DNA from 3 places in the Paenibacillus sp. FSL R10-2199 genome. Region 2 is predicted to be linked to each of the others. Evidence: predicted binding sites of a transcription regulator. Region 2 holds the regulator's gene; each other region holds the start of a gene.

The links. The regulator Rex, encoded in region 2, represses fermentation and respiration genes when NADH is low (regulators of the CRP and FNR family bind a similar motif). The targets are predictions, from matches to a motif close to TTGTGAAATATTTCACAA.
Region 1: the regulator Rex is predicted to act here: its motif matches at 6,473-6,490, upstream of pflB (formate C-acetyltransferase).
Region 3: the regulator Rex is predicted to act here: its motif matches at 5,832-5,849, upstream of adhE (bifunctional acetaldehyde-CoA/alcohol dehydrogenase).

Annotation. Positions count from the first base shown of each region.
Region 1 is NZ_JBBOBO010000001.1:3,891,025-3,898,339, reverse strand. Features, by position in the region: gene NYE33_RS16635 (carbohydrate ABC transporter permease) at 1-552, opposite strand, end outside; gene NYE33_RS16630 (carbohydrate ABC transporter permease) at 552-1,436, opposite strand; gene NYE33_RS16625 (ABC transporter substrate-binding protein) at 1,521-2,924, opposite strand; gene pflA (pyruvate formate-lyase-activating protein) at 3,265-4,002, opposite strand; gene pflB (formate C-acetyltransferase) at 4,123-6,384, opposite strand; gene adhE (bifunctional acetaldehyde-CoA/alcohol dehydrogenase) at 6,646-7,315, opposite strand, start outside.
Region 2 is NZ_JBBOBO010000001.1:4,137,975-4,145,289, forward strand. Features, by position in the region: gene dinG (ATP-dependent DNA helicase DinG) at 1-1,918, shown strand, start outside; gene NYE33_RS17830 (redox-sensing transcriptional repressor Rex) at 2,138-2,791, shown strand; gene NYE33_RS17835 (amidohydrolase) at 2,778-4,079, shown strand; gene NYE33_RS17840 (cell wall elongation regulator TseB-like domain-containing protein) at 4,107-4,628, shown strand; gene NYE33_RS17845 (aminoglycoside adenylyltransferase domain-containing protein) at 4,940-5,707, shown strand; gene NYE33_RS17850 (hypothetical protein) at 6,233-6,775, shown strand; gene NYE33_RS17855 (AAA family ATPase) at 6,768-7,315, shown strand, end outside.
Region 3 is NZ_JBBOBO010000001.1:3,883,149-3,890,463, forward strand. Features, by position in the region: gene NYE33_RS16585 (cache domain-containing sensor histidine kinase) at 1-625, shown strand, start outside; gene NYE33_RS16590 (response regulator) at 639-1,967, shown strand; gene NYE33_RS16595 (carbohydrate ABC transporter permease) at 2,084-3,007, shown strand; gene NYE33_RS16600 (carbohydrate ABC transporter permease) at 3,009-3,881, shown strand; gene NYE33_RS16605 (ABC transporter substrate-binding protein) at 4,015-5,481, shown strand; gene adhE (bifunctional acetaldehyde-CoA/alcohol dehydrogenase) at 5,925-7,315, shown strand, end outside.

The DNA.
Region 1 (7,315 bases), 250 kb from region 2:
TCTAGCAAAGATACCCGGAGCCTTCAAGCCATCCATGACCGCCGCCTCTTCAATTTCACTGGGAAGTGAGCGCATGAATGCTGCCAGGATAATAATCGTGAATGGAATTGCATTGGCGATATAGGGAATTATCAGTGCCCAGTGTGTATTGAGAATATGAAGCTTGCGGACAATCGTGTAAATAGGCAGCATCAGTGCATTGTTCGGAATCAGCATGCCGATCAGGACCAGCGAGAACAGAATCTTGTTCCATTTTCCCTGGCGCATCCGCGTAACCGCGAAGGCAAACATAGAAGCCAACAGAATGGATACCACCGATGACAGGATCGAAATATATAAGCTGTTAAAAAAGTATGTGCTGATCTTGGCGTTCACCCATGCTTCAACGTAGTTCGAGAATTCGAATGTCTTCGGAATCCCGAACGGATTCAGGGCGATCGCATTGTTATCCTTCTTCACCGAGGAGAACAGGACAAAGAGAAACGGAAAGAGTACAACGATCAGGTATCCCAGCAGGGCAACGTGAGGTAAGCTTTTCTTGAGGCGCGGCATCAGTATTCAATCCTTTCATTACGACGGGCAAACAGCAGCTGATAGAGAGCTGTAACCACGAGCGTGAACATAAAGATCAGAATTGCAATGGTATTGCCGTACCCATATTTGAAATTGGTGATCGCATATTTAATCATATAGGTGGCCATAACCTCAGTTGAACCTGCCGGGCCGCCTTTGGTCATAACAATGACGATATCTGCGGCCTTCATCGCTCCGGCAATAGAGAGCATGATTACTACCGAGATAATGGGTACAATCAGCGGCAAAGTGATGCGTGTAGCGCGCTGGAAGCCCGTAGCGCCGTCGATGGCCGCAGCCTCATCCAGTTCACCGGGGATGGAGAGAATGGCCGCCAGCACCATTACAATGTAGAATCCGGTCCATTGCCAGGCATTCGTTATAAGAATTGACAGCATGGCGAACCGCTCATCTGATAGCCAGTAGACAGGCTCAATGCCGACAAGGCCGAGCACTTTGTTGAACAAGCCGATATTCGGCTCATAAATGAAGCCCCACAGAATACCGATAACTGCAGTAGACATAATGGATGGCATGAATACTGCTGTCTTGTAAAGGCCCTTCAGCTTCTTCACATTAGCGATTAATAAGGAGAAGAAGACAATCAGCGGCACCTGAATGCATACGGAGAACAGAATGAACCAGCCGTTATTTTTAACAGAAACCCAGAAGCGTTCATCCCCCAGGGCTTTTTTGAAGTTGTCCAGTCCGGCGTATTTCACTGTATCGGATACACCGTTCCAGCTGGTGAAGCTATAGTAGAGTGAACTGAAAATGGGGTAAATGAAGAACATAATGAACAGAACCAGTGCCGGTATAACGAACAGAATGAACACCAGAGGATTTCTTAGTGCCTTATTCATGACTACCTCCAAATTGCTTAGACATCTCTCACTTTAAAAATGCACCCTGGAGCAAGCACCAGGGTACATTCAATTTACCGCCTCTTATTCTACTGCTGCGTTGGCTTCTTCCTGAATTTTCTGCAGCGCATCGCCCATCTTCTCAGGAGTGGTCTGTCCGCCAATCAGGCTTTGAATCTGGATATTACTGATCTCGGTAGTCACATCTGCCTGCACCAGAGAGTCAAATGCCGGGAAGGAGGACTGGGAGCTGTTGAGTACTGCTACAATCTCACTCATCAGATCATCGGTGATATTCTCAGTCAGTACCGCCTGATCAATCTTCATAGCCGGCAGCACGCCATCTTCCACCAGACCGCGCAGCTGCATTTCTTCATTGAACATATTCTTAATGAATGATTTCACTGCAGCGAGTTGACGTTCATCTTCACCTGCAGATGCCGAGAAGCCATAGCCGTTGTTCACATCACGCATGAGTGCCGTCTGATCACCCACTCCGCCGTCTACCGCCGGAATGTTGAAGAAACCGACTTTACCGATCAGACCTTCACCGGATTGTCCGGCTTTGAATACAGAGGACTTCCATGTGCCGTCATACATCAGGATCGCTTCACCACTGGTGAACTGGGTTGTATATTCAGCATACTCGAAGCCGAGCTCGCCTTTCTTGAAGTAGCCTTTGTCTACCCATTCCTTGTATTTCGCAAAGCCTTTGACTACATTAGGATCATTCCACTTAGCTTCGCCAGTAGCGAACTTCGCTGTAACATCCGGTCCGGCATAACGTGACCAGAGATGGTTGGCGAGCATGAGTGGTACCCAGCCAGCCTTGGAAGCACCGGCAAGCGGCACTTTGCCGTCTGCTTTGATATCAGCCAGCTGCTGTTCCAGCTCAGCGAAGGTGGCCGGAGCCTTCCAGCCCTTGCTGTCATAGTATTCTTTATTGTAGAAGAACCCTTCACCTGAGCCGCCGATTGGCAGGCCGTAGATTTTTCCTTCGTAAGTAAATGGATCCAGATTGGAGAATTTGTCTTTAATGCCTAGTTCATCTAGGATCGGGGTCAGATCGAGCAGCTTACCTTCTTTGGCATAGATCTTGGAATCCGGACTGCCGAACAGGTCGAAGATCTCCGGCGGATTACCGGCCGCCATTTCCCCGCGCAGCTTCTCTTTACGGTTTACATCCGAATCTACTCCATCCAGCTTGAAGGTTAGTCCCGGTACTTCTTCCTGTACCTTGCCGACTACATCCTCCAGGATCGCCAGACGTTTCTGTTTATCTGCACCTACCTGAGTATGACGGACCGTCATTTCAAAAGGTTCAGCACTAACCGGTTCTTCGGTTGCGGCAGCATTGGTTGCAGCGGCCTCATTCGTTGCAGCCGGTTCTTCCGTTGCAGCAGCATTGTTATTGTTGCCTCCACAACCTGTCAGCAGCGCTGAGGTAACGAACATCAGGGACAACAGCATAGTTAAGCTTTTTCTCATTACGGGTGACCCTCCCTATTTAATTGTTTCCCTTACAACTCTTATTATAGAAAACCCTGATTGTAATCGTAAGGTTAAGATTCATCTACAATAGGGATAAAATACTCTAATGTAAGCGAATTCAGTTGTATTTAGTGACATAAATGAGTTATATTTCATTACACGACAACTTGAAAAGAGGTATTTTTCTATTTTCTTGCGTCAGATTACTTATACATACAATTTGCATTTTCATCAATTTCACACTTTACTATGTATGTTGAACTCATTTCACCGTACATCAAAAAAGCGAAACTCCTCAGATTGGAAGCTCCGCTTACGTTATATATTGTGTATGAATTTATACCAGAGCAGACTGTTTACGGCCCTCTTCAATCAGCCGGTATGCACGCTGCACTTCTTCTTCGTCCGGTGACTCCACCCCTTCAAGCTCGTAGGGACGGCCAAGCTCTTTCCATTTATAAATCCCCATTACATGATAAGGCAGGATTTCGAACTTCTCTACTCCATTAAGGGTGCCAATGAACCGGCCGAGATTCTGCAGATCCTCTTCCTTATTATGAATGCCGGGAACGTATACGTGGCGAATCCACATTTTACGGTTATTATCTGACAACCAGCGGGCAAGCTTTAAGGTACGGTCGTTGGATTTGCCAGTCAGCTTAATATGAGCTTCATCATCGATATGCTTCAGATCCAGCAGTACAAGATCGGTAACATCCAGCAAGTCGCTGATTTTCGAACCATCATTATAGCCGTTAGTATCAAGCGTAGTATGCAAATTCCAGCGTTTCTTCACTTCGGTGAACAGCTGTTTGACGAAATGCGCCTGCAGCGTGGGTTCCCCGCCGGATACGGTAAGACCGCCGCCGGATGTTTTATAATAATTCAGGTAAGGTTCAATTTCCGCCAGCACTTCTTCAACGGTCATTTCCTTGCCTTCATTCAATCCCCAGGTATCCGGGTTGTGGCAATACTGACACTTAAGTAGGCAGCCCTGCATAAAAAGCACGAAGCGGATACCCGGGCCATCCACCGTTCCAAAAGTTTCTAAGGAGTGGATATGTCCTTTAAGCATGAGATGTCATCCTTTCAAAAAGCTTAAAATTTTAATTACTTTTAAACAAGAGTGTACCGCCCTCTTGCAAGGGCGGCAGCTCTTTGATTTATTTTAATTCTTGATCTGTAAGAACAAATCTTACATGGAATCGTGGAACGTACGGTTGATAACATCCAACTGTTGTTCGCGGGTCAGCTTGATGAAGTTAACTGCATAGCCGGATACGCGAATGGTCAATTGTGGGTAGTTCTCAGGGTGATCCATTGCATCAATCAGCTGCTCACGGTTAAATACGTTAACATTCAAGTGCTGAGCGTTGTTGTGGAAGTATCCGTCCATCATGAATACCAGGTTGGACTTACGGGATTCTTCGTCTTTACCCAGAGCCTTAGGAACGATTGAGAATGTGTTGGAGATACCATCCTGTGCATCGGAGTAAGGCAGTTTAGCAACAGAGTTCAGGGAAGCAAGTGCACCCTTCTTGTCGCGTCCGTGCATTGGGTTAGCACCAGGTGCGAACGGTTCGCCTTTTTTACGTCCATCAGGAGTAGTACCAGTCTTCTTACCATAAACAACGTTCGAAGTGATAGTCAATACCGATTGAGTCGGTACAGCATCACGGTAAGTTTTGTTTTTACGGATCATGCTCATGAAGGTTTCAACCAGTTCAACCGCGATGTTGTCAACAGCGTCGTCGTTGTTACCGTAGCAAGGGAATTCACCTTCAGTTTCGAAGTCGATAGCAATACCTTCTTCGTTGCGGATCGGTTTAACCTTAGCGTATTTAATTGCGCTCAGGGAGTCGGCAGCAACGGACAGACCGGCAATACCGCAAGCCATAGTACGCAGAATGTCGCGGTCATGCAGTGCCATTTCGATACGTTCGTAAGAATATTTGTCATGCATGTAGTGAATGATGTTCAGCGTGTTGACATAAGTCTTAGCCAGCCATTCCATCATTGGTTTGAAGCGTTTCATTACTTCGTCGTAATCAAGGTATTCGGAAGTGATCGCCGGATATTCAGGACCTACCTGAGCGCCGGATTTTTCATCCTTACCGCCGTTGATTGCATACAACAGGGCTTTTGCCAGGTTGGCACGGGCACCGAAGAACTGCATTTGTTTACCGATACGCATTGGGGATACGCAGCAGGCAATTGCGTAATCTTCACCCCAGTATGGACGCATTACATCATCGTTCTCATATTGGATCGCACTGGTTTCGATGGAAACCTTAGCACAATATTTTTTGAAGCCTTCAGGCAGCTTTTCGGACCACAGTACGGTCAGGTTCGGCTCTGGTGCAGGACCCAGGTTGTACAGGGTATGCAGGAAACGGAAGCTGTTCTTAGTTACGCGTGTTGTTCCGTCTTCAGCCATACCACCGATGGATTCAGTTACCCAAGTAGGGTCGCCGGAGAACAGATCATTATAGTCAGGCGTACGCAGGAATTTCACGATACGCAGTTTCATTACGAAATGGTCAACGATTTCTTGTGCTTGCTCTTCAGTAAGAGTACCTTCTTCGAAATCACGTTGTACATAGATATCAAGGAAAGAGGATACGCGTCCGAGGGACATTGCCGCACCATTTTGCTCTTTAACTGCAGCCAGATAACCGAAGTATACCCATTGAGTAGCTTCTTTGAAGTTATTAGCTGGTTTGGAGATATCAAGACCATGAGCAGCAGCCATTTGTTTCAGTTCGCCCAGAGCACGCATTTGCTCGGACAGCTCTTCACGCAGACGAATCACTTCTTCTGTCATGGAATCCACTTCAAGCTCAGTCAATTGTTGCTTCTTGTCTTTAATCAGGAAATCAATACCATACAGGGCAATACGGCGATAGTCGCCGATGATACGTCCGCGGCCATAAGCATCAGGAAGACCTGTAATTACGCCGGATTTACGCACAGCTCTCATGTCTGGTGTATATGCATCAAATACGCCTTGGTTATGCGTTTTGCGGATGTTCGTGAACATGTCAACGATATTTTGCGGAAGCTCGAAGCCATAAGCTTTAGTAGCGTCGATCATCATTTTGATACCGCCGAACGGTTGAATGGAACGTCTGAAAGGAGCATCAGTCTGAACGCCGACAATTTGTTCCTTGTCCTTGTCGATGTAGCCTGGATTGTGGGAAGTGATCGTGGAGACAGTATCGAGGGATACATCCCATACGCCGCCTCTTTCTCTTTCTTCCTTGCTAAGCTGGGAGATAATCTTCCACAGTTCAGTGGTGTTGCTGGTAGGACCTACCAGGAATTCTTCATTTCCTTCATAAGGCTTGATGTTCTTGGCAATAAAGTTATTAACGTCAACCTTCTTAGCCCATGTACCCTTAGTAAAACTTCTCCAACCCGACTTAACCTCTTGTACTTCTCTTTCAATCACCGACATGCTAAATCCCTCCATTTATATTTAGTATATTTGTAGAGATCGCGGGCTTGAAGGTTAATCCCGTGTCTCGTGATCCCATAGCTATTGGTTGTTATAAAATTCACAATCGCGGCTTCATAACTGGGATCGTTGTTTATATAAACATTTTAGTTTATTTTCTGAAAAAGAACTGTGACAAATATCACTCTTTCGGTGATATTTGTCACTTCCATCCAGTTCCATATTAACCTTTAACCTTATTCTTTGCCAGACAATCTTAGATTAGTTGTCGAATCTTCCGTAGAATGCGTTGCGGTATACATCAGCAAGTTCAGATACCAGCGGCATTTTTGGATTGGCAGTTGTACATTGGTCTTCAAATGCACGGTCAGCCAGGTAATCTACACGGGATTCGAAGTCCTTAGGATCAAAGCCAAGAGCCGAGAAGGATTCTTCGATACCGAGTTTTTTGTTCATGTCGCGGATTGCATTGATCAGGCTGGTTACGCCTTCTTCGGTAGTGCGTGCTGGCAATCCCAGGATACGGGCAATTTCAGCATACCGTTCGTCAGCTACAAAGTGCGAATATTTAGGGAACGAAGCGAACTTCGTAGGTTTCTTGGCATTGTAACGGATAACATGCGGCATCAGGATGGCATTGGTACGGCCATGTGCTGTGTGATACTGTCCGCCCCATTTGTGCGCCAAGCTGTGGTTGATACCCAGGAATGCATTAGCGAAAGCCATACCTGCCAGAGTCGAAGCGTTGTGCATTTTTTCGCGGGCAAGCTTGTCGCCTTGCAGTGCGGATTTCTCCAGCCACTGGAATACCAGTTGAATGGCTTTGATTGCCAGACCATCGGAATAGTCACTGGCCATTACAGATACATAAGCTTCAATTGCATGTGTCAATACATCCATACCTGTATCGGCAACAGCAGTTTTCGGCAAG
Region 2 (7,315 bases):
GGTCAGCACGCATACGATCAACCTCCAGGATCAGCTGCGTGAGCGCGACATCCCTCTTTTGACGAGTGTTGTGCCCTTTCCGTTCAAGGCAGCGATCTTTAAGGGAAGAGGACACTATTTGTGTCTCCGTAAGTTTGAACATAGAATTAATAAAAGGGACTTCACAAGTCCCAGGGAAGAAGCGCTTACGGCCGCGCAGATGATGGTCTGGCTGACCCAGACGGAGACCGGCGACGATGAAGAGCTGAACTTAAGCGGGCGCGGCGGTGATTTCTGGGAGACCGTAGCCAGTGATACCGATTCTTGTCTGGGACGCTCATGCCCGTGGTTCCGGAAATGTTATTATCACCGGGCCAAGCATGAAGCCGGGATTTCCGATGTGGTGGTGACTAACCACTCCAAGTTATTCGCAGATGTTAAGGCCGGGCATCAGCTGCTTCCGGCTTACGAGCATCTCATCATTGATGAGGCGCATCATCTGGAGGACATTGCCGGCAAACATCTCGGAATGCAGATGAAATATTTCACCGTGGCGCATACGCTCACCCGTCTGTACAAGGACAGCCGGAGCGGACAGCTGCCTGCCCTGCGCCAGACCCTGCAGTCGTCCGGCAGTGAGCAGGCTTCGGAATGGAGCGGTGTTATCGACCGGATCTATCCGGATCTGCTTACCGTCAAGGAGTCCTGGGATACACTTAGCGACAAGCTCTTCGGCCTGCTGCCTGAACGCAGCGATGCCGGAGCCGGTGAAGCTGGCCAGCTTGTCGCACGCCTGCAGCCGGGCAAGAAGCCCAAAGAGTGGGAGGAGCTGGCTGCTCTGGAGAATACACTCCATCTCAGCTTGAGTGATATCATCCGCAAGGGTGATAAAATGCTCAGTGAGATGCGTGATACGGACAGCCAGTCCTCTTCGGACAGTCTTGTGACGGATATCGGCGGTTTGTTCAAGGACCTGGCCTCCATCCGGGAGCAGATCCGTTTCTTTATGGGACTGAATGACGAGAATATCGTCTACTGGCTGGAGGGGAGCGGCAATTACCGCGGCAAATCGCTGCAGATGTATGCCGTTCCGGTGGATGTGAGCACCCAGCTCAGGGAGCTGTTCTTCGACAAGAAGAAGAGTATCATCCTGACCTCGGCCACCTTGTCTGTGGATAAGTCATTCCAGTTCATGATAGATAATCTCGGTCTTGGTGAGGCTGCAGAGCAGGGCCGTCTGATGACAGCCCTGCTTCCGTCGCCGTTCAAATACCGTGAGCAGGCACTGCTTGTCATTCCCCGTGATTTCCCGAGTGTCAAGGGAAGCATAGGGGATGCCCGCTTTGTGGATACACTGGTCCATTCTCTGGCAGAAACTGCCGTGGCTACCCGCGGGCGGATGCTGGTGCTCTTCACCTCCTACAAGATGCTGCGCCAGGTCTATGATCCGCTGAAGGAGGCCCTGGCTTCGCAGGATATCGCGGTGCTTGGACAAGGCGTAGAAGGCGGCAGCCGGAGCAAGCTGATCCGGCGTTTCCAGGACAGTACAGCGTCAGTCTTGCTGGGTACGAGCAGCTTCTGGGAAGGTGTAGACATTCCCGGTGAAGCTTTGACCTGTCTGGCCATTGTCAGACTTCCGTTCCAGCCGCCTAATCATCCGCTGGCTGAAGCGAAGTCGGAGCTGCTCCAGGCACAGAAGAAGAATCCGTTCATGAAGCTGTCCGTCCCGCAGGCCGTAATCCGCTTCAAGCAAGGCTTCGGGCGGCTGGTCCGCACCGCGCAGGACCGCGGAATCGTTATTGTATATGATACCAGGGTAATCGAATCTTATTATGGGAAGTATTTCCTGTATTCGCTGCCCGGTCCCAAGATGGAGCATATGCTGACGGATCAGATCGTTCCGCGGATTGCAGAATGGCTTGAAGAAGGCGGGGTTTAATAATCCGTCTCCGGTTGATATTATGTATAAGTAATTATTGTTCTGAAGTCCCGTGCTCCACTGCTGCTGCCCAAACGGGCAGTAGTACCCGGAGCACGGTTCCTATAACCGGCTTATCAAGCAGCATATGCTATCAAACCTAAGTGAATGCTTACGAAGCGAGTTTTGCGAAGTTGAATCAAGCAGCATATGCTATCAAAACTTTTAGGAGGAGAAAACATGAAATCGGATAAAATATCGGAGGCCGTCGTTCGCAGACTCCCAGTGTACCTGCGTTTCCTGAACGATCTCCAAAAACGTGAAATCTCAACAGTTTCTTCTCAGGAGCTGGGACAGAAGCTTGATCTCAACCCCGCCCAGATCCGCAAGGACCTGGCTTATTTTGGTGATTTCGGCAGAAAAGGCATTGGTTATGATGTCTCTTATCTGATTGAGAAGATCAGGCATATTCTCAAGCTGGACCAGCAGATTAATGTAGCTCTGGTAGGTGCAGGTAATCTTGGCCACGCCTTGTCGAATTACAATGCTTACTTGAAGGATACGATGAAGATTACAGCTGTATTTGATGCTTATGAGCCTAAGGTAGGCCAGCAGATCAACTCGTTGACTGTTCAGCCGATGAGTGAGCTGGGGGATACCATCCGTGCACAGGGCATCCGCATCGGGATTATTACCGTTCCGGACAGTGAAGCACAGAACGTTGCTGACATTCTGGTGGATTCGGGCATTGAGGCGATCCTGAATTTTGCGCCTGTCATTCTGAAGACTCCGGCCAATATCCGGATTCATGCCGCCGATTTCACTACGGATCTGCAGAGTCTGGCTTATTATTTGCATGACGGAAAGGACGAAGCTGAAGATGAGCAGCAATAAAACCATTATTAAAAACGGGCGTTTTCTGGTGCCTGGCAGCGATAAGCCGGTGCTGAGCGGTTATATGACCATCGAAAATGATCTTATTACTTACATAGGTGAAGATAAGCCTGTAATTGAAGAGGATGCCGAGGTTATTGACGGCAGCCGGCTGCTGTTCATGCCGGGTCTCGTCAACACCCACGGCCATGCGGCGATGTCACTGCTGCGCGGCTACGGCGATGATATGGTACTGCAGGCTTGGCTGCAGGAAAAAATGTGGCCGATGGAAGAGAAATTCACCGGTGATGATGTGTACTGGGGAACCTCTTTGTCCGTTCTTGAGATGCTGAAGGGCGGCACTACGACCTTCCTCGATATGTATGACCATATGGACCGGGTTGCTGAGGTTACCGAGCAGTCAGGCATCCGTGCTGTACTTATGCGCGGTGTTATTGGCCTGTGCCCGGAAGAGGTGCAGAATCACAAGCTGGCGGAGGCGATTGCTTTTGCCCGGAACTGGCATGGCAAGGCTGACGGCAGAATTACTGCAATGCTCTCGCCGCATGCGCCTTACACCTGTCCTCCTGAGTTTTTCATGAAGTTTGTCCAGGCGGCTCATGATCTGGATCTGCCGATGCACACGCATATGTCCGAAACGCGTCATGAAGTGGAGCAGAATGTGGCCGATTACGGCCTGCGTCCGGTCGCTCATCTGGAGAAGCTGGGTATGTTCACCCGGCCGTCCCTGATCGCCCATGGTGTTCATCTGAACGATGAAGAGATTGAGATTCTGGCCCGCCACAATGTTGGTGTATCCCATAATCCCGGCAGCAACCTTAAGCTGGCCAGCGGAGTAGCCCGTGTTCCTGAACTGCTTAGAGCAGGAGTTAAGGTCTCCCTGGGTACGGACGGTGCGGCAAGCAACAACAACCTGGATATGTTCGAAGAAATGCGGCTGGCCGCGCTGATCCACAAAGGTGTAAGCGGTGATCCTACAGCAGTACCGGCTCCAGAGGCGCTGCTGATGGCGACCGAATATGGTGCACAGTCTATTTTCTTGAACCAGGTAGGTCGGCTTGCAGCAGGGATGAAGGCCGACTTCATTGCGATTGATATTGATCAGCCGCATTTGCTGCCGCATACCGATCTTTTGTCCCATGCGGTATATTCAGCCAGTGCCAAGGATGTGGAGCATGTCTGGGTGAACGGCAAACAGGTTGTGAAGCACGGACAATGCCTGACACTAGATGAAGAAGCTATCCGCCGCAAAGCGCAGGAAACGTTCGAGGGACTGCTTAAACGGTAATACAGGTTTAAAGGGAAAGGAAGCTGCATGTTGAAGAAGAGGAGAAAATGGCTTCCGCTGGGGATTTCCCTGGTTCTGCTCCTTCTGTTCGGACTAAGCCAGTTTTATGCCTACATTATGAAGGATCAGTGGAACGAGCGGAGTGAAGCCAAAGAGATTGCCAGAGCGCGGGCCGGCTTAACTGAGGTAACCAAAGCACAGAAATCCGTCTGGGATGAAAATGCGATATACTGGGTGCTTACCGGAAAAAATGATGCAGGAACCGAGCTGATGGTTTGGGTCCGTTTTACCAAGGAAGGCCAGCCAGCCGGAGGCGACAACGATTTATACGCGGAGGAGCTCAGCAAAGGGACTTCTGAGGCGCAAATCCGTGATATTATAGCTGCCCAGCTTCCGGGTATTACGATTAAGCGGCTGCTGCCGGGAGTGTATAACGGAGAATATGCCTGGCAGCTGTTCTACAAAAAGGACGGCAGGTTCTATTACAGCTTCTATCGCTTCACAGACGGCAGTGCCATCGGTGAAGGGTACAGCCTGCCCAACCGGTAAGCGGCAGCAAGAATGGTCTACAGCAGGAGCGGGAGGACAGTTGAACTGTTCTCCCGCTTTTTATATTAATATAAGCCGTAATTTAAAAGGTTCTTCAAGGGAGAGAACAATCAATAACTATTCTTGGACTTGTGGCCTACTTGGAGCTATGGCTTAATAATAGGGGAGGAATAGATGAATCCATTTCGATGGCATGACAGCTGGATAGCATTAATCAGTATATACGATGATGCATACCGGATTGTCATATCGGAAGTATTCATTCCCGGCATCTGCTTCATACATAATTGACATTCAGGAGGATCATAAATTTGGAAATTCTAGCCTATTTAGATCAGGCGGTAACGTTGTTCAAAGAGGAGCTGGGGGCAAATTTGTCCGGGATTTATCTGCACGGTTCGCTGGCCATGGGCTGTTTTCATCCGGATAAAAGTGATATTGATCTGCTGATTGTCGTACACGACAAGCTGCCTGTAGAGGTCAGCCGGAAACTGGCCAAGAAAGTGATAGCTTATCACGACAGTCTGCCGAACCGGCGCGGGGTTGAGCTAACTATTGTATTGAAGAAATATTTGAAGAACTTTGTGCATCCGACGCCCTTTGAGTTTCACTTCTCGGACTTTCATCTGGACCGGTACAGAAATGATGAGCATTATCTGTGTGGCGGGTTTGAGGACAGGGATCTTGCGGCTCAATTTGCCGTAGTCTATCAGCGGGGATTTATTCTGTACGGCGAGCCTATCCGCGAAGCGTTTCTGCCGGTAGACCGCCAATACTACCTCGATTCTATCCTTGGTGATATCGGAGATGCTGCTCAGCAAATCATAGTTTCTCCAGTGTACTACACACTGAATTTGTGCCGTGTGCTGTATTTTGTGCGGGAAGAAGTTGTGTCTTCCAAAAAGGAAGGCGGGGAGTGGGGCCTGCAGCATTTGCCGTCCAGCTATCACGGGCTGCTGAAGCACTGCCTTGAAGAATATAGCGGTGTGGCGAGTGACAGCAGTTACGACCCGGAGTTATTAATTGATTTTGCAGAATACATGGCCGGCGAAATCAGACAGCACCAAGCCAAGGTGTAAATTCAAACTAACAATGAGTGAAGCGGACTGAGATTCCGTTATCTTGTTCATTTAAGCCCGAAATGGGGTGTATTTGTTAATTAACGGAATCTGAGTCCGCGCCAGCGGCAGACCAGCAAAAGGCGGATTATATTGAAGGGTCGACCTTAATAAAGAGGCAAAGCCCCTTCAGCTTTGGAACTGGAGGAATTAATGCGACTCCTAAGTCCATGTCCTACAAAAGAGAGCACCGCAGGCATTTATTTGCCTACAGGGTGCTCTTTTTCGATATCCTTACCGGCAAAGCTAATTCTGTACACATTTATTGCCGATAAGAAAGATAATCTACTGAAACATCCAGAAATTAGTATCAAAAATTTTAAATATATTCACACTTTTATGTAAAATCGTATATACACCTGTGATATACTACTACTTGTATCAGGACATGCTTAAGAGCATGTCAGTCTCGGAAGGGCGCTAGACACGCTAGATTGGTCATTATTATAGATTTATGTTCGGTCATTTTTGAGAGGAGGACGTTTCTTGAAACTGCGTCTTATGCCTGTACTGCTAACGTCTCTGCTGTCCGCTGCATTGTTATTCGGTGGCTGGTATTCGTACCGCCAGTTCGCTGTGCAGGAGCCGCTGCAAAAACTTGTATCATCCTATGAGGGAGTGAAGGATTCCCATATTAGTATTAAACGCAATGAGGTCACTTTGAAACTTGATTTGCAGCCGGGCACGAAATTACGTGAGCTCGTGCAGTATGTATCCAAAGAGGGCAGCTCAGCTATCAACGGCCGCACGCTCAAATTGGATGTCGAACAGAACTCCAGCGCTTTGTTGGATGAGTATTGGGATAAAGCCATGTTCTCGGTTGCAGAGGCGATGGAGAGCCGGAAGTATACATTAATCCCTGCCAAGCTGGATGGTCTGAAGACGCAAGACAGCAAGTACAGCGGGGTTATAGCAACAACGGAAATTGATGACAAGAATGTGTATGTGAGTCTGAGCAACGGTAAAGAGAGTAAGTTCATCATTCTGCCGCGTGCGGCGGCTACGATGGGAGTGTGGAACAATGCCTAAGTATTGGAAAGAGGTCCTGGCCGGATTTGTTCCGGTCATGCTGATTTTTATGGTTTTTGTCGGGATTAACATTTTCCCTGTAATTATTGCCTTCGGCATGGTCGCTGCCCTCCTGTTTATTGCCCACGCACGCGGCGGTCTGGCGGTAAATGCAGGTGCAGATAAGAAACGTAAGAAGAATGGGCCGTCCAAGCTGACTTTTGAGGAAATCGGCGGCCAGGACAACGCTAAGCAGGAGCTGCGGGAAGCACTGGACTTTCTGATCCGGCATGAAGAAATCAGCAAATTCGGGATTCGCCCGCTGAAGGGGATTCTGCTGACAGGCCCTCCGGGAACCGGCAAGACGCTGATGGCCAAGGCTGCGGCACATTATACCAACTCAGTATTTGTGGCTGCATCAGGCAGTGAGTTTGTGGAAATGTATGTCGGTGTCGGTGCAGGACGTGTCCGCGATTTGTTCAAGGATGCCCGTACCCGTGCGCTTAAGGAAAATAAGCAAAGTGCCATTATATTTATTGATGAGATTGATGTCATCGGCGG
Region 3 (7,315 bases), 250 kb from region 2:
GGAAGCCCAGCTGCAGCTGCTCTATCAGCAGATCAATCCGCATTTACTGTACAACACCCTGGAGAGTATTTATTGGAAAAGCTCGCTGGAGGGCAATGTGGAATCCGCGGAAATGATCAAGGAATTATCCAAGCTGATGAAGATCAGCTTAAGCCGGGGCCGGGAACTGATCACGCTTGAGGAGGAGCTGGAGCATGCCAGTGCCTATATCAAGCTGCAGCAGCACCGGTATGACTATGTGTTCGCCGTCATCTGGAATATTGCCCCTGAAACCAAAAGCAATCTGATTCCCAAGATCACCCTGCAGCCGTTAATCGAAAATGCCATTATTCACGGTGTCAAAAATATGGATGAGGACGGCGAAATCATCATCACCTCCGTTCTGCAGAATGACAGGATTCTGATTACCATTGAGGATAACGGCTATAAGCAGGTCGATTATAAGGCAATCGACTATGTACTGAATGATGAAAGCCCCAACCCGGCCAGCGGATATGGAATACGCAATATCAATCAGCGTGTGCATCTGCATTTCGGCCAGGATTACGGGATCAGCTACGGACCGCGTACCGGCGGAGGAACCGTGGTGACAGTGACGCTTCCGAAATCAGAGACTATAGAGTAGAGGAGAGATCAAGGTGTTCAATATACTGGTTGTTGATGATGAGCCGCTTATTTGTAAAGGGCTAAGCAGTCTGCTGGCCGCTTCAGGCCTTGATATTGACCATATTTATACCGCGAACAGCGGATTTGAGGCACTGGATTGTATCCGGATGGAAGAGATTGATCTGCTCGTTACGGATATTCAGATGGGAGCGATGAGCGGCATCGAGCTGATGCAGCATGCCAAAATGGCCAAACCCTGGGTGCAGACGATCGTCATCTCTGCGCATGAGACCTTTCAGTATGCCCAGATGGCCGTCCGGCTGGGAGCCAAGGATTATCTGATCAAGCCGCTGAACAGTGAGCAATTCCTTGATTCGGTGCGCAGTGTAGTCCTCAAGATGGATAAGCCGTCACCGGAGCTGGCCACCTACATGGACGGGATCAGTGAAAGCTTCCGCCTGGAGGAGCCTCTACCGGAGTATAGCGAACTGCTGAATACGCTGCTTGCCGAAACCGCTTCAGTGCTGGGGAGGGAGGAGGAGCTGCGTAAGCTGGATGAGCTGAAGCTGCAGGGACCATTTTTTGCCGTCATCAAAATCAAGCTCCCCATGCCGGAAGAACGGCGTGAGCAGAAATATACTTCCCGTGACCGCAGTCTGCTGCGTTATGCCGCCCTGAATATTGCCAAGGAGCTGCTCGATCAGGAGTGGAACTCTACAGCCTTCTATTCACCGGACCAGGAGATTACAGTGATTATCCAGTGGGATGAGAAGAGCTACGAGGAATCGGCCACCGGCCAGGTAGGACGGCTTGATGTGCTCGGGCGCAGTCTGCATTTCAATATCCACCGCTATCTGCATCTGAATGCTGTAATCGGCATCAGCCAGATTCTGAAGGGGATTAGCTTCATGGATGTGCTGAACCGCCAGGCTTCGAAGGCTATTCTATGGAACAAAGAGCATGCCGACCACTATGTGTTCTACTATGGCGATTTCAACTGGAACAATTATGCCGCTGATCCGTCACCCGAGGAGCTGCATACGCACAGCAATCTGATTGTGCAGAAGGCCAAGGAGTATATTGACGGGAATTACGCCCAGAAGGGCTTAACGATCCATGAGGTTGCCAAGAAGAACCATGTCAGCCCCAACTATCTGAGTTACCTGTTTAAGAAAAATACAGGTCATAACCTTTGGGAATATGTGATCAAGCTGCGGATGGAGGACAGCCGGGAGATGATTCTGAATACCGATCTGCGCCGGTATGAGATTGCCGAGCGGGTGGGATATGAGTCGCCGGAGCATTTCAGCAAGATTTTCAAAAAATACTACGGAATCAGCCCCAGTGAACTGAAGAAGTAAGAACGCTTACGATTGCCATAGATATAGACATGTTCAGCCTCCCCCTCATTTTCTACAATTAAGGTAGGAAGCACTTTGCGAAAGTGCTGAAAGACGAAAGGAATGAGGGAGCCAGAATGAACCAGTCTGCTGCGTTACATGATCACCTGCCAGCGGAGCTCGAGAGCAAGCCGTATAAACAGAACCGCTGGAAAAAGAATTTTTGGGGCTTTATGTTCCTCGTCCCCGCGATCATCATCTTTATTATGTTTATGTGGGTGCCTATCTTCAAAGGATTCCTGTACAGCTTCTACACGGTCGATTTCGTCAAAGGAAATACATTCGTAGGCATGGACAATTATGCCAGAGCGCTTACGGACCCGGATGTGCTGATTGCTGTGAAGAATACCCTGTATTACATGCTGCTCTGCCTTGTGATCGGCTTCTGGGTACCGATTGCTTTTGCAATTGCGATCTCCGAGCTGAGGAAATTCGGCGGATTCGTACGCGTAGCGGCGTATTTGCCTTATGTAATGCCAGCGGTTGTCTTGTACGGACTATGGAGATGGCTGTATGATCCAGTCGGGCCGATTAATGCCCTGATTGGCAGCACGGGGGCAGATCAGATCGCTTTCCTGACGGATACCAGGTGGTCGATGATCTCGCTTGTCTTCATGGAGACCTGGCAGCAATTCGGCTCGGGGATGCTGATCTATCTCGCTGCGGTGCTCAGTATTCCCCGGGACTGGTATGAAGCCGCTGAGATTGATGGAGCCGGAGTCTGGGCCCGCATCCGCCATATTACGCTGCCGTCGCTGCGCAATCTGATTCTGCTCATGCTGATTCTGCAGATCATTGCTACCTCTCAAGGGTACCAGTCGCAGATGGCCCTGCTTGACGGAGGACCGAACAATGCTACGCTGACCTATGCGCTGCTCATTGTGAAATATGCTTTTACAAGACTGGATTATGGTACGGCGACTGCGCTGGGAATGCTGATGTTTGTTGTTCTGGGCGGTTTGGGCATCTTACAGTTCAAGCTTAACAAGGAGGACAACTAGGATGAAGAGCGCAGACAGAGGGATTCTCTCCGAACATGATCTTAAGAAGACCGGCAACAAAATCGTATACGGAATCATGGTGTTTTTTATTCTGTTAATGATTTTTAGCATGCTATATCCTATTTTGATGACCATGTTCAACGGACTTAAGTCCAATGTTGAGGTTAACTCATTCCCGCCGCATTTTTTCCCGCAGGAGTGGCATTTCAGCAACCTTAAGGATGCACTGGATTATATCAATCTGCCGATGTTCCTGCGGAACACGCTGTACATCTTTGTCGGGAACATGGTAGCTACCCTGGTTGTACTGGGCCTGGCTTCCTTCAGCATCTCGCGGATGAATGTGCCTTACCGCAAGGCCTTCTATTTCTTCTTCCTGATGACGCTGTTTATTCCGGCCACAAGCTATATGATCCCGAACTTTGTCAATCTCAAGGAACTCGGGCTGCTGAACCAGTATGCTGCTTTCTGGCTGCCGGCTGGTGCGAATACCTTCTTCTTCCTGCTGCTTAAGAACTTCTTCGACGGGATTCATCCGGAGATTCTTGAAGCCGCACGGATTGACGGGGCCTCGGAGCCGAGAAGCTTCTTCACCATTGCCGTTCCGCTGTCGATTCCGATTTTTGCGACACTGGCAATCTTTATCTTCTCCACAGCCTGGAATGACTGGTTCTGGCCTTCGCTAGTCATGCACAGTGAGGATAAGTACACACTCGCCACAGCGATCTATAAATACGTTATTAATGTAAAAGCACTGAATACGAACATCAAATTTGCCATTCTGTTCCTTGTGTCTTTACCGCCGATCCTGGTCTTCCTTGTTTTCCAGAAGTTCATTATGCGCGGCGTTTCCCTGTCGGCTGTCAAAGGGTGATCAAAATTATGCTGCAGGAGGATACGGATCGTAAACCTGCACATGAAAGGAATATAAATACACCTCGTTTGTAAACGGTTTCTCTTTTATGATGAATTTGTAAGCTAATTATGAATTGAAAAGGGGAGTTTCAATGCGTAAATTTTCCAGCGTATTAGCATGTCTCCTGGTGACGGGATCGTTATTGTCCGCTTGCGGCGGCAATAATAACGGGAACAAACCGGCGGCAAATGGAGGAGAGGCGACGCCTGCACCAGCAGCTACTAATGCAGCAGAGGAGACCGCTGCTCCGACAGAGGCACCGGTAGATGATATCACCCAGAGAAAAGTAACGATCAAAATTCACTATCCTACCCCTGACCTTACCGAGGTAAGAGCACAGGAGGATGACAAGATCAAGCGGTTCCAGGAGGTCTATCCGAATGTAGAGATTGTCAAGGATGACTGGCAGTACAATGTAAGCGAAATCGGGGTGAAGATGGCAGCGAATGAAGCTCCTACCTTCTTCAACACCTATGCAACTGAAGCGAAATTCCTGGTCGAGAAGGGCTGGGTCGCTGATGTTACGGATCTGTGGAACAACTATGAATTCAAGGATCAGATTAACCCTGTCCTGCAGAACCAGTTCATTATTGACGGCAAAGTGTATGGCGTAACGCAAAAGGGTTATGTCACTACAACGATGATTAATAAAAAGATGCTGGATGAAAAAGGTGTAGCCGTCCCTCCAATGGACTGGACCTGGGATGATATGCTGAATACCGCCAAAGGGGTAGCGGATACCAAGAAGGGGATCTCCGGTATTGCTCCAATGGGTAAAGGCAACGAAGCAGGCTGGAATTGGACCAACTTCCTGTTCGAAGCAGGCGGTGAAATCCAGAAGATTGAAGGCGGTAAGGTTGTGGCTACATTCAATTCGGATGCCGGTGTGAAGGCGCTGGATTTCTATAAGAAGCTGAGATGGGAAGCCAAAGCAGTTCCTCAGGACTGGGCGCTTGGCTGGGGCGATGCTGTCGGCGCGTTCCAGCAGGGACGTACTGCTATGGTAATGGCCGGATCTGACGGTGTTATCGAGCAGGCGCTCAACCAGGGCGGACTCAAGCCTGAAGATGTACTTACTTACCCGATGCCAGCTGCTGAAAAAGGCGGCAAGCATACCGGCGTACTCGGCGGTGACTATCTGGTTATCAATCCGAACGCCAGCAAAGACGAGCAGGAAATGGCCTTCCGCTATATTACTTTCGATTACTTCTCTGACAAAGGCCTTGAAGCTCTTGACGCGATTATCAGCCAGCGCAAAACGGACGGCAAATACTACATCCCGCCGCTCCTTGATTACTATGCTGCTGATTCCGACTTCGGCAAGAAGACCAAAGCTGTCTATGACAAGTACGACATCGTTTATCAATACAGCCCTGAAATTATGGCGCTGCTGGATGGTAAGCCTGAAGCACAATACAATACTCAGGATTACTACGCAACCATGTCCAATGTAATCCAGGAGCTGTTCTCTAAGGATGGTACAGATTCCAAAGCCCAGCTCGACGCTGCCGCCAAAACTGTTCAAGAGAAATTCTTCGATACTATCAAAGTGGAATAGTCACTTGCTGAATGAGTGGTTACGATGCTTGATAGAGGATTTATAACGCTAAGGCAGGAGACCCGGTCTCCTGCCTTTTTGCTTGCTCTGATTTATATTTATACTTCTATGTAAGAGAATGCGGCAGGAGAGTAGAGCTGACGAAGATTAGGAAGAACATCAGATAGCACCATTATTCTGGGGGAAAAACAAGGCTGAAGAGCTGGATTCAAGAAAAGCAGGGGAGGCTAGATGGCGGGCGTTCGCAAATCGGACAAATATAAATGAATTATCACACAACAAATGGAAAATAGACTATAATATGATCGAATGAAAGCGCTTTGAAAACAAATCAAAAAAAACTTTATACTTTGTGAAAGATTTCACTATACAAGGTGAAAAGGATATGATAAGATAAATGTGTAGAGAAAAACAACCTAAAAATTGACAGGAGGACGAGGGAGATGGCAGTTAAAAACGAAGTCGCCGCCCAAGTGAAACAAACCACCGCTGAAGAATATATTCAGACTTTGGTGGATAAAGCAAAGAAAGCTCATGAAGCGTTCATGGGACTGGATCAAGAGCAAACTAACACAATCGTTCATGCAATGGCGTTGGCCGGACTCGACAAACATATGTACCTGGCTAAGCTGGCCGTTGAAGAAACAGGACGCGGTGTCTATGAAGACAAAATTACGAAGAACATCTTCTCAACTGAATATATCTGGCACGGAATTAAGTACGACAAGACAGTAGGCGTTATTGAGGATAACGCTTATGACAACTTCCAGAAGATTGCTGAGCCTGTCGGAATCATTATGGGTATCACACCGGTAACCAACCCAACATCCACCACGATGTTTAAAGCTTTGATTTCCGCTAAGACACGTAACCCTATTATATTCGGATTCCACCCATCAGCGCAAGAGTGTAGTGCGGCAGCCGCCAAAATTCTACATGATGCAGGTGTGAAGGCTGGCGCTCCTGAGAACTTCATCCAATGGATCGAACTTCCGACCATGGACAAAACAAACGCACTGATGAACAATCCTGACGTTGCACTGATTCTGGCAACCGGCGGATCGGCAATGGTTAAAGCGGCTTACAGCTGCGGCAAACCGGCACTCGGCGTAGGTCCTGGTAACGTTCCTGCTTTCATTGAGAAGAGTGCTGACATTGATCAGGCAGTGACAGACATTATCCTTTCCAAAACATTTGATAATGGTATGATCTGTGCTTCCGAGCAAGCGGTTATCATTGAAGAAGCGATTTTTGACCAAGTGAAGAAGAAAATGATTGCGAACGGCTGTTACTTTGTAAACAAAGAAGAAGCTGCCAAGCTCACAAGCGGCGCAATGAACGTAGAAAAATGTGCGGTTAACCCGGCTATCGTCGGCCAATCCGCAGTGAAGATCGCTGAAATGTGCGGAATTCAGGTTCCTGCAGGCACGAAGATCCTGGTAGCTGAACTTGAAGGCGTAGGTACCAAATATCCGTTGTCCGCTGAGAAACTGAGCCCGGTTCTGGCTTGCTACAAAGTGAAGAACGCAGACCAGGGTATCGAACGCGCAGCTGAAATCGTTGAATTTGGCGGCATGGGCCACAGCTCGGCTATCCACTCCAACAACGAAGAAGTAATCATGAAGTTCTCCAACCGTCTGCAAACCGGACGTATTCTCGTCAACTCGCCATCCACACACGGCGCAATCGGCGATATTTACAACACCAATATCCCTTCATTGACACTGGGCTGCGGATCTTATGGACGCAACTCTGTATCGCAAAACGTGACTGCAATCAATCTGATCAACGTGAAAAGGGTGAACCGTCGTACCGTGAATATGCAATGGTTTAA